Regions from separate parts of the Salinicoccus sp. Marseille-QA3875 genome, predicted to be linked through region 3. Evidence: predicted binding sites of a transcription regulator. Region 3 holds the regulator's gene; each other region holds the start of a gene.
What was found. Region 3 encodes NrdR, which represses ribonucleotide reductase genes. Its sites were predicted from a motif close to AACACNATATATNGTGTT; they were not measured.
Positions count from the first base shown of each region.

Region 1: a site for NrdR is predicted at 1,718-1,735, ahead of nrdI (class Ib ribonucleoside-diphosphate reductase assembly flavoprotein NrdI). Genes of this name have one in related genera too.
Region 2: a site for NrdR is predicted at 1,266-1,283, ahead of nrdD (anaerobic ribonucleoside-triphosphate reductase). Genes of this name have one in related genera too.

Region 1 is NZ_CM143103.1:1,688,601-1,691,816, forward strand. Features, by position in the region: gene recQ (DNA helicase RecQ) at 1-554, shown strand, start outside; gene ACY8DT_RS08680 (DMT family transporter) at 604-1,464, opposite strand; gene nrdI (class Ib ribonucleoside-diphosphate reductase assembly flavoprotein NrdI) at 1,849-2,256, shown strand; gene nrdE (class 1b ribonucleoside-diphosphate reductase subunit alpha) at 2,219-3,216, shown strand, end outside.
Region 2 is NZ_CM143103.1:1,437,578-1,440,793, reverse strand. Features, by position in the region: gene nrdD (anaerobic ribonucleoside-triphosphate reductase) at 1-1,222, opposite strand, end outside; gene ACY8DT_RS07305 (pyridoxal phosphate-dependent decarboxylase family protein) at 1,362-2,777, opposite strand; gene ACY8DT_RS07300 (FUSC family protein) at 2,870-3,216, opposite strand, start outside.
Region 3 is NZ_CM143103.1:33,802-37,017, reverse strand. Features, by position in the region: gene gap (type I glyceraldehyde-3-phosphate dehydrogenase) at 1-803, shown strand, start outside; gene nrdR (transcriptional regulator NrdR) at 912-1,385, shown strand; gene ACY8DT_RS00185 (replication initiation and membrane attachment family protein) at 1,372-2,721, shown strand; gene dnaI (primosomal protein DnaI) at 2,726-3,216, shown strand, end outside.

The DNA.
Region 1 (3,216 bases), 1.1 Mb from region 3:
AGCACATCATCCAGATTTTGAGAGGGGAAAGAAGCGAAAATATTCTTTTCAACGGGCTGGACCGGTCCCGCTATTTCGGACTCATGAAAAATTATCTGACCGGAGAAATCCACCATATTCTGGATGAACTCATTTTAAACGGTCATGTGCATTATAAAAATGATTATTTATATCTCGTGGATCTCAGTTTCTATATATTGAAAGAGAACAAAGATATATATACCGTGCCTTTCAGAAAGCAGTTCAAGGAAAAAGTGAATGTTTCCACAGCCTCTTCACCGAATGAAGCACTTTTTCAGAAACTGTTGGAGAAAAGAGGGTCACTGGCTGAAAAATACGGAGTGGATGAGGAAAGTATATTCAGTGATTCCGTTCTGAAAGAGTTTGCAAAAAAGCTGCCGATGTCAAAACAGGACATGGTGCATCTGGCAGGCGTGGGTAACTATAAGCTGAAGCATTACTGTCCGCATTTCCTGAAAGTGATCAGGCAGCACAAAGAAAGGTTATCAGCACATAATAAAAATTCAAAGCATAAGTCACCGCAGAAAAATTAAAATAACGATCAAATTCAAGTTCGAATTGATCGTTATTTTAATGGCCGAATCAGAATTCTTCTTTTGGCGCACGGTTTTTCATGAACATGTAGTAGCTGGCGCCAAATATGATGAAGTATCCGATGACCGACATCATGTCCGGCACTTCATTCAGAATGAATATGCTCAAAAGTGCAGTGAATATGATCGTCGAATAGAAAAATATCGATATTTCCCTGGCCGGTGCGAAGCTGTATGCGATTGTCAGTCCGAATTGGCCGAAGGCTGCAAATATGCCTGCAAGAATCAGCATGATCCACTGTTCGAAAGTCATCGGTTCATATTGAAAGATGAAAAACGGGAGCAGGGCTACCGTTGAAAACCCCGAAAAATAAAAGACGACGGTATAGAACTTTTCACGGCTGCCCAGTACACGCAGCACCGTATACGCACCAGCAGCCAGAATTGCACCGAGTATACCGAGCAGAGCATATACGGTGTCGCTCGACATTGACGGCTTGATGATGAATACTGCCCCCACCAGAGCGACAATGATTGAAATCATCTGGAATCTTCTTATGTATTCCTTTAAAAAGATTGCACATAACAGAATGGTGAAGAACGGGCTCAGTTTGTTCAGTATTTCGGCATCGCTCAAGACCATGCGGTCGATGACGAAAAAGTTAAGCAGCACACCAAGCAATCCCAAACTTGATCTGAGCAGCAGCAGCCCCTGGTTTTCTTTGCGGCCAAAAAGCTTTTCTTTATAATAAATGACCAGGGCTAAAGAAATGGCCATGGAAATGAAATTTCTGAAGAACGTTTTCTGGACAGTCGGCAGGTCACCGCTGTATTTCACAAAGAAGGACATGAGGCTGAAACCAAGCGAAGAAATCAGCAATGCAATAATGCCTTTTGTAGTATTGCTCATAAAACATCAAAGCTCCCTTATTTTATGATTGCATTAAATTTCATTAAAAGTAATGTAAATAAAAATGCAAAAAAAATTATTAAAGATTTACTGAATCAGTATATCATAGATATCCCAACGATTAGATGAATTCAGTGACAGAAATAAGCGATGAAACTTATTGAAATTCCAGTCTTTTACCATTGATAAATTATTTTTATTGTGGCAAGATAGAACATAAGAAAACAATATATGGTGTGCCGAAATATTTCCAAACACCACATATTGTGTTAAATTAAAATAAAGTACTGTCTGTCGAAAAGACGGGATGGTTGGAATGACTTCGAACGTATGTTCGATTTCTTTGTTTTATGGTAGGATTATCTAAGGAGGGAGATGGATGGTATGCTGATCGCATTCTACTCCATGACCGGCAATGTCAGGCGATTCGTAAATGGCTCTGATATTGGAGACCGATTTGAATTATACGAGATTAAAGCGGCGAACAAAAACGAAAAGATAACAGAACCTTATATACTTGTCACGAGCACTTATGGATTTGGCGGTGTACCGGCTCCGGTAGAACATTTCCTGGATGTTAATGGTGAAGGATTACAGGCTGTGGCAGCCAGTGGAAACCGTAACTGGGGCAGCAACTTCGCTAAAGCAGGGGAGCACATCCAGCAGAAATATAAAGTGCCGCTGCTGATGAAATTTGAATTGCATGGCACCGGGAGCGAAAGAGAATCATTTAAAGAGAAGGCAGGGAGTATTAATGAAAGTATTAGACGAGAAGAAGTACAATCATATTGAACTCAATAATGAAGTGACGAAGAGAGATGAATCAGGCTTTTACCAACTCCATAAAGATATCGAAGCATTGGAAGTATTTATGGAGGAAGTGAAGGATAAAACGATTCATTTCGAGACAGAGCTTGAGCGACTGCATTATTTGGTGGACAATGACTTTTACTATGACTTGTTCGAAGAATATACAGAAGAGCAGGTTACTGAGATTGTAGACTATGCAGATTCACTTCCTTTTCAATTCAAGAGCTATATGGCGGCAAGTAAATTCTTTAAAGACTACACTTTAAAAACAAACGATAAAAAACAGTATTTGGAAGATTACAAACAACATGTCGTCATTGTGAGCCTGTATCTGTCCAAAGGTAACACAGACCAGGCGAAACGTCTGATCAATTCAATGATTGAACAGCGCTATCAGCCGGCAACACCGACATTTTTAAATGCCGGGCGTGCGCGCCGCGGTGAAATGGTGTCCTGTTTCCTTCTTGAAGTGGATGACAGCCTGAACTCGATCAACTATATCGATTCAACTGCCAAGCAGTTAAGTAAGATTGGCGGGGGTGTGGCAATCAACCTGTCCAAACTCCGTGCACGCGGTGAAGCGATCAAAGGCATTGAAGGCGTGGCAAAAGGGGTGCTTCCTGTAGCAAAAGCACTGGAAGGCGGATTCGGCTATGCCGACCAGCTCGGTCAGCGTCCGGGTGCAGGTGCCGTCTATCTGAACATCTTCCACTACGATCTGCCTGAATTCCTGGATACTAAAAAAGTGAACGCAGATGAAGACCTGCGTCTGTCCACGATTTCAACCGGCCTTGTAATACCGTCCAAATTTTTCGACCTTGCTGCAAATGACGAACCGTTCTATCTGTTCGCTCCGCATACGGTGGAAAGAGAATACGGCGAAACATTGGACGACATGGATATTGACAAGATGTACGATCAGCTCGTTGCAAATGACAATGT
Region 2 (3,216 bases), 1.4 Mb from region 3:
ATGAGGTCGCAGTTTCATACAATCCGATATACCCCATTGATAATGTACAGCGCTTCTCCTTGAACAACTCCATGACGCTTTTACCCGCTTCCAGACGTCTGCCGAATGCACCACTTTTATAGAGGATGGGTCCGTTGTCACTGGTGACGTCCTCAAGACGTTTTAATCTGAAGACAAGGGCATCATGCATCAGATTCATTTTCTGATGGAAATTCTTCCAGAATTTCTCTTTGCTGCCTTTTGCCTCTATTGATATTCTTGGTAAATTAAGTGTCACCACCCCAAGATTGGCACGTCCTTCATTAATACTCTCTCCAGTTGCGGGATCCGTCCACTCTGGCAGGAAGGAACGGCAGCCCATCGGAGTTTTAAAATCGCCAAGAAGCTCGACAATTTTGTCATAGTTCAATACATCCGGGTACATACGTTTTGACGAACACTCCAATGCAAGCTGTTTAATATCGTAGTTCACATCTTCTTTATCAAGGTTAACCCCTTTTTTCAAAGCAAATACAAGTTTCGGGAATATTGCTGTAAATTTCTCAGCACCCAGACCGTCCATTCTCGTCTGCAGTACTGCTTTTTGCACCATTCTGCTGTATTTATCCGTACCCAGACCGAATCCGATTGTGACAAATGGCGTCTGACCGTTTGAAGTATAGAGCGTATTGATCTCATACTCAAAACTTTGTACAGCATCTTTAATATCCTTTTCCACACGTTCTTTGACATACTGCTCCAATTTTTCCGGCAGCACGAACTCCTCACCGATATTGCGATGTTTCTCTTCATTCAGTCTGGCATATTTACCCAGAGTCTTATCAAAGCGGTCGACGGTCACCCCGCCGTACTGGCTGCTGGAGACATTCGCTATAATCTGAATAATCTGTGCAGCAGCAGTCTGAACTGATTTTGGCGACGTGACTTTCGCATTCCCCATCTGAAAACCTTCTGTGAGCATACCTTCTATATCAATGAGACAGCAGTTCGTCATCGCCTGGAACGGATGATAGTCCAAATCGTGAAAATGAATATCACCGCTTTGATGCGCTTCTGAAACATTTTTTGGAAGCATTTTTTTAAGCGCATATGATTTTGCCACCACCCCGGCGGTCAGATCCCTGAATGTATTAAAAGTTTTACTGTCTTTGTTCGCGTTCTCGTTCACTATTTCAGGCTTATACGTTATCAGACTGTCCAAATTCTTTTCCAATGTTTGCATATACATCCTCCTAAACACAATATGTAGACTTATTGATAAATCTAACACAATATATTGTGTTTAAAGAGGCGCATATCCTTTTTTCATAAAATGGTCATTTCTAACGTTCAAATATGTCAATTGTGACATCAATCAGTGCTCATATTCCATCCACTTCATCTTTTACAAACTCATCCAGACGCGTGAGCGTGCCCATAATATCTTCTTTTGTCGTTTCGGGATTGATGGTACACATGCGGATGACTTTCTGATCATTCAATTCTGTCGTATAAGTCACCGCATAACCGGAAGAGGCCATTCGCTGCGCTGCATTGGAAAGTATTTTATTGTTTTCGGCTTCATTCAGATTCGGGTGGACATATTTGAAACTCAATATCGACAGACTCGGCCGTGATATGATCTGCCAGTTTTCCATCTCCTCGACACGTTCTGCTGTATACTCCGCAAGCTGCTGCCCGTAATCGATGCGTGCCTTGAACTGCTCTTCACCCAATACCTGCAATGTGATCCACAATTTTACTGCGCGGGCAGGGCGGGTGAGTTCCATACCGATCATTTCAGGATCAATGACATCATCGTCGCTTTGAATATCGTCCAGATATTCCGCCTGCTCGCTGAAACTGTTCAGCAGATGCTGCTTGTCTTTTACGATGACCATTGCACAGCTGTATGTCTGGAACAAAAGCTTATGCGCATCCCAGCTGACACTGTCTGCACGTTCAATTCCGGGGAACAGCTTCCTGCCTTTAGTAGAAAGCAGATGGGAGAGACCATAAGCACCATCGATGTGCAGCCATAGATCATGTGCCGCACAAATATCAGCCATCCCTCCTATATCATCCACAGCACCTGTATTCGTTGTTCCGGCAGTCCCCACAACGAGAATCGGTTTCATGCCTTCTTCAATATCTTTATTTACCACTGTTGATAATTCATCTACATTCATTTTAAAATCATCATCGACAGAAATCCTTCTCACATTCTCCTTTGGGATTCCAGCTGTATGAAAAGCCTTGCTCAATGAATGGTGGACCTGGTCCGATATGTAGACTGTCGCTTTGTACAGTTCTTTAGTCGCGATTTTTTCATCACGTGCAGTGACAACCGCAGTCAGATTTGCCATAGAGCCCCCGGAGACGAACACACCGCCGGCCGGTTTTATTTTAAAACCAAGTTTTTCAGCAAAATAATTGATCAGATTCCGCTCGATACTGATCGGTAAAGTCGCATTTTTAAAGTTGGATGCATGAATGTTATTAGCCGTTGTTAAAATATCACCCAGCCATGATAATCTGGACCCCGGCCCCGGGATGAACGAGAACGACCGGGGATGATTACCGCGATGAATATATTCCAGTATTTCATTATCAAGCTCATTCATGATCTCATAAATATCACGACCTTTTTCAGGCACTTCCATGGTTTCATACTTATCAATCAGTTCCTGCGGTGCCCGCTTAGTCGCTGCCATAGTACCCAAATCCCTTTTTAAATACTTATTGACCTCATCGGCAATAATATTTTGTAAATCCAAATCTTTTTCCCTAAACTCCATCACCATAGTTTTCACTCCTTAATATAATTTAAATTTATCACATTGAGAGCAATTTAAGAATAAAAAACTGCCGGGCCACAATGGCAGGGCAGTCACACAGCATCCTCTTTTTCATTCGTCATTTCAGTCGTCCTGTCATGGTTGATCAACGTTCTGAATAATATGATGATTTCATTGAGCAGATGGGCCTTGAACACCTCATCCCCGTCGAGTTCCAGAATGCATCCGTGCAATTCTTCAAGTACGGGATGTTCGATATCAAGAACTGACATATCTTCGTTGATCAGCGGCAGTACTTTCTCCAGCACTTCCAGTTCTTTTGGAGAGAATTCCAATTTCAGAGTGCGGGGGATGTATATCAGATTGCCGACATATGTCAGATAGATTTTGATGAACTGCAGTTCTTTCCGGATATCATTCAAGTGCCGCAGCCCCTCCT
Region 3 (3,216 bases):
GTCATGAAGTAAAGATTACGAGTGATCGTAACCCTGAAAATCTACCATGGTCGGATTTGGGAATAGATATTGTATTTGAAGCGACTGGCAAATTTAATGACGAAGTGGGCGCTTCCGGTCATATAAAAGCCGGTGCTGAAAAAGTTGTCCTGACAGGACCGACTAAAGGCGGAAATGTTCAGACGGTTGTTGTCGGTGTAAATGATGAAAGTTTAAGTGTCGATGATTACAATGTGTTTTCAAATGCATCATGTACAACGAACTGTTTAGCGCCTGTAGCAAAGATATTAGATGATGAGTTCGGTATCAATAATGGATTGATGACTACTGTCCATGCATATACGAATGATCAGAAGACAATAGATAATCCTCATAAGGATCTACGCCGTGCACGTTCAGCGGCTGAAAACATCATACCGACTTCGACCGGTGCAGCAAAAGCGCTCGGAGAAGTGCTGCCTCAGCTGAAGGGTAAACTTGACGGTCTGGCACTCCGCGTTCCGACGCCGAACGTTTCACTTGTAGACCTGGTTGTTGATCTGGATAAAGATGTGACTGCTGAAGAAGTGAACAGCACTTTTGAAAAGTATGCGGACGGTGAAATGAAGGGTGTGCTCGGTGTTACATATGAACCGCTTGTATCGGGAGATTTCAATACGGATGCAAGAAGTTCAATCATCGATGCAAGTCTGACGATGGTTATGGATGATAATAAAGTTAAAGTGCTTGCATGGTACGATAACGAGTGGGCTTACTCGAAGCGCACAGTAGAACTTGCAGAAAAAATTGCAGACGGACTTTAACCGGCAGAGGGCTCAGAACAATGTTCTGGGTCTTTTTTATTTTCTTAGTATAGAGAATGAATAAAATTTGATATAATAGAAGAAATTCTTTAAAAGAGGTGATCGTTTATGAAATGTCCACAATGTCAGCATAGTAACTCCAAAGTGATCGATTCACGCCATACGGATGAAATGTCGACAATCAGACGGCGCCGTGAGTGCGAAAATTGTGGGTTTCGATTTACTACATTCGAACGTGTAGAAGTCACACCTCTGGTCGTTGTTAAAAAAGATGGTACAAGAGAAGTCTTCAATAGAGAGAAAGTACTTGCCGGGCTGCTCAGAGCGTGTGAGAAAAGGGCCATTCCCTACGAAGAGCTCGAGAAACGTACAGACAGGGTAGAGGCGAACTTAAGAAATCTGAACAAGGCTGAAATATCATCAAATGATATCGGCGAGTTTGTCATGAAAGAACTGATTACGCTGGACCAGGTTGCATATGTCCGGTTTGCATCAGTTTATAAAGAATTCAAGGATATTGACCAGCTGATGGAAACTTTGAATCAGTTGACAAAGGGTAGTAATAGCAATGAACATCAATAACCGCCTGAAACCGAATACCGAATTCATAGTGTACCGTCCGATGACCTTAAGCAGCGACAACATGGAAGTGATCAATGAACTTTATTTGCCGCTGATCGGTGCAGATACGGCCATGACATACATTTATATGTTCGAATCCACGGCACATTACGAGCCGCTGACCATCCGTTTCCATAAAGAATTCATGGATGCATTGTCCATATCACTTTCAGATTTGTTGGAAAGGTTGAAAAAACTGGAAGCGATCGGTCTGCTGAAAAGCTATGTATCAAATCACACGCATGAAGATCTGTTTGTCTATGAACTGCTGCTGCCATTAAGTGCGGAATCATTTTTAAATGATCCGATGCTCAGCATGTATCTGTATGGTAAAGTGGGCAATGAGCAGTATAAAATAAAAAAAGAACGGCTGATGTATCCTGAACTGCCGGAAAACATTTCGGAAGTAACGATGAAATTCACAGACGTCTTCAATCATCAGAATGACGACAGCTATACACTGCCGGCTGAAAACTTTAAAGGCCGGACAGTTTCCGGCGGCGTCAATGTCGATCTTGATGATTTTGATTTTGAAGTACTATTCACCCATTTGAAAGGGACGATCATCGACCGGAAGTTTTTTACAAAAGATATCCGGATGCTTATTGTCAAATTGAGTGTACTGTTCAATCTGAATGCTTATGACATGAAGAATATACTGCTCAAAGCCACGTCGAATTATCACGGCATCGATGAAGCAAAGCTGAAGTATGAAGCGAGGAAGTATTTCCAGGCCGAATCCAGGCAGGTCAGCCCTGTTCTCGAGGAGAAAGGGAAAAAGGAAGACACCGGTTCAAAAGAAGAAGACAGAGAATATATCAAGATGCTGCATGACACGAATCCTATCGACAGGCTGAGAGACTTAAGGAATGGTTCTCCAACGGACATCGATTTGAAGCTGGTGACGGATATCATTGTGAATACGCCGCTCAATCACGGCGTCATCAATATATTGCTTGAGTATGTATTTTTGAAAATGCAGGGCGAACTGCCTTATAATTATACGATGACCGTTGCGAACAACTGGGTTGAAAAGGGATATCAGTCTGCCGAAGAAGCGATTGAATCCATCAAAGAGTACCAGGAACAGCAGGAGAAGAGAAAGAAGAGATACCTGCCGTCAGAGCGCCAGGGCGAACAGGCACCGAAGTGGATGTCGAAAAGTAAGCAGCAGCCTGCAAAGAAAGATAAAGAGCCGGCGGCAACCAAAAAGAAACGAACGAACCAGTCACAGAAAACTGCAAAAGATGACCCGGAACTGCAGAAGATGATTGAGGAATTTAGAAAAAACAGGTGATAGTATGGAGCCGATTAATCAATTCATTAAAAATAATAAAAAAATAGAGCGAAACAATGAGCGCATATATCAGGAACTGATTCAGAACCCTAAAATAGTGGAATTGATCAATGATGAAGAAACGCCTCTGACCGCTTCCATGATAAAAAACGACTTGATCACTTTAAAGCATTATGCTGATCAGCCATCCGAATGCAAAGAGAACAGTGAAGGGGAATGTGAAAACCATCCCGACGGGTATATCATCAATATTGATATAAGGAACGACCGTGCAAACATGTTTTATACACCGTGCCCGATCAAAGTCAGAAACGACGAGTTCATAAAAAGGGAAAACCTGATCCAGTCCTATCATGTGCCTGAAGATATTAAAAATGCCACATTCGATACGATATATCTGGATGAAGCATCCAACAGGAATGTGCTGCTGAAAAAAGCGATCCAGGTAACAGATGCGGTGGCGTCAGATACAAACTACAGGGGGCTTTATATTCA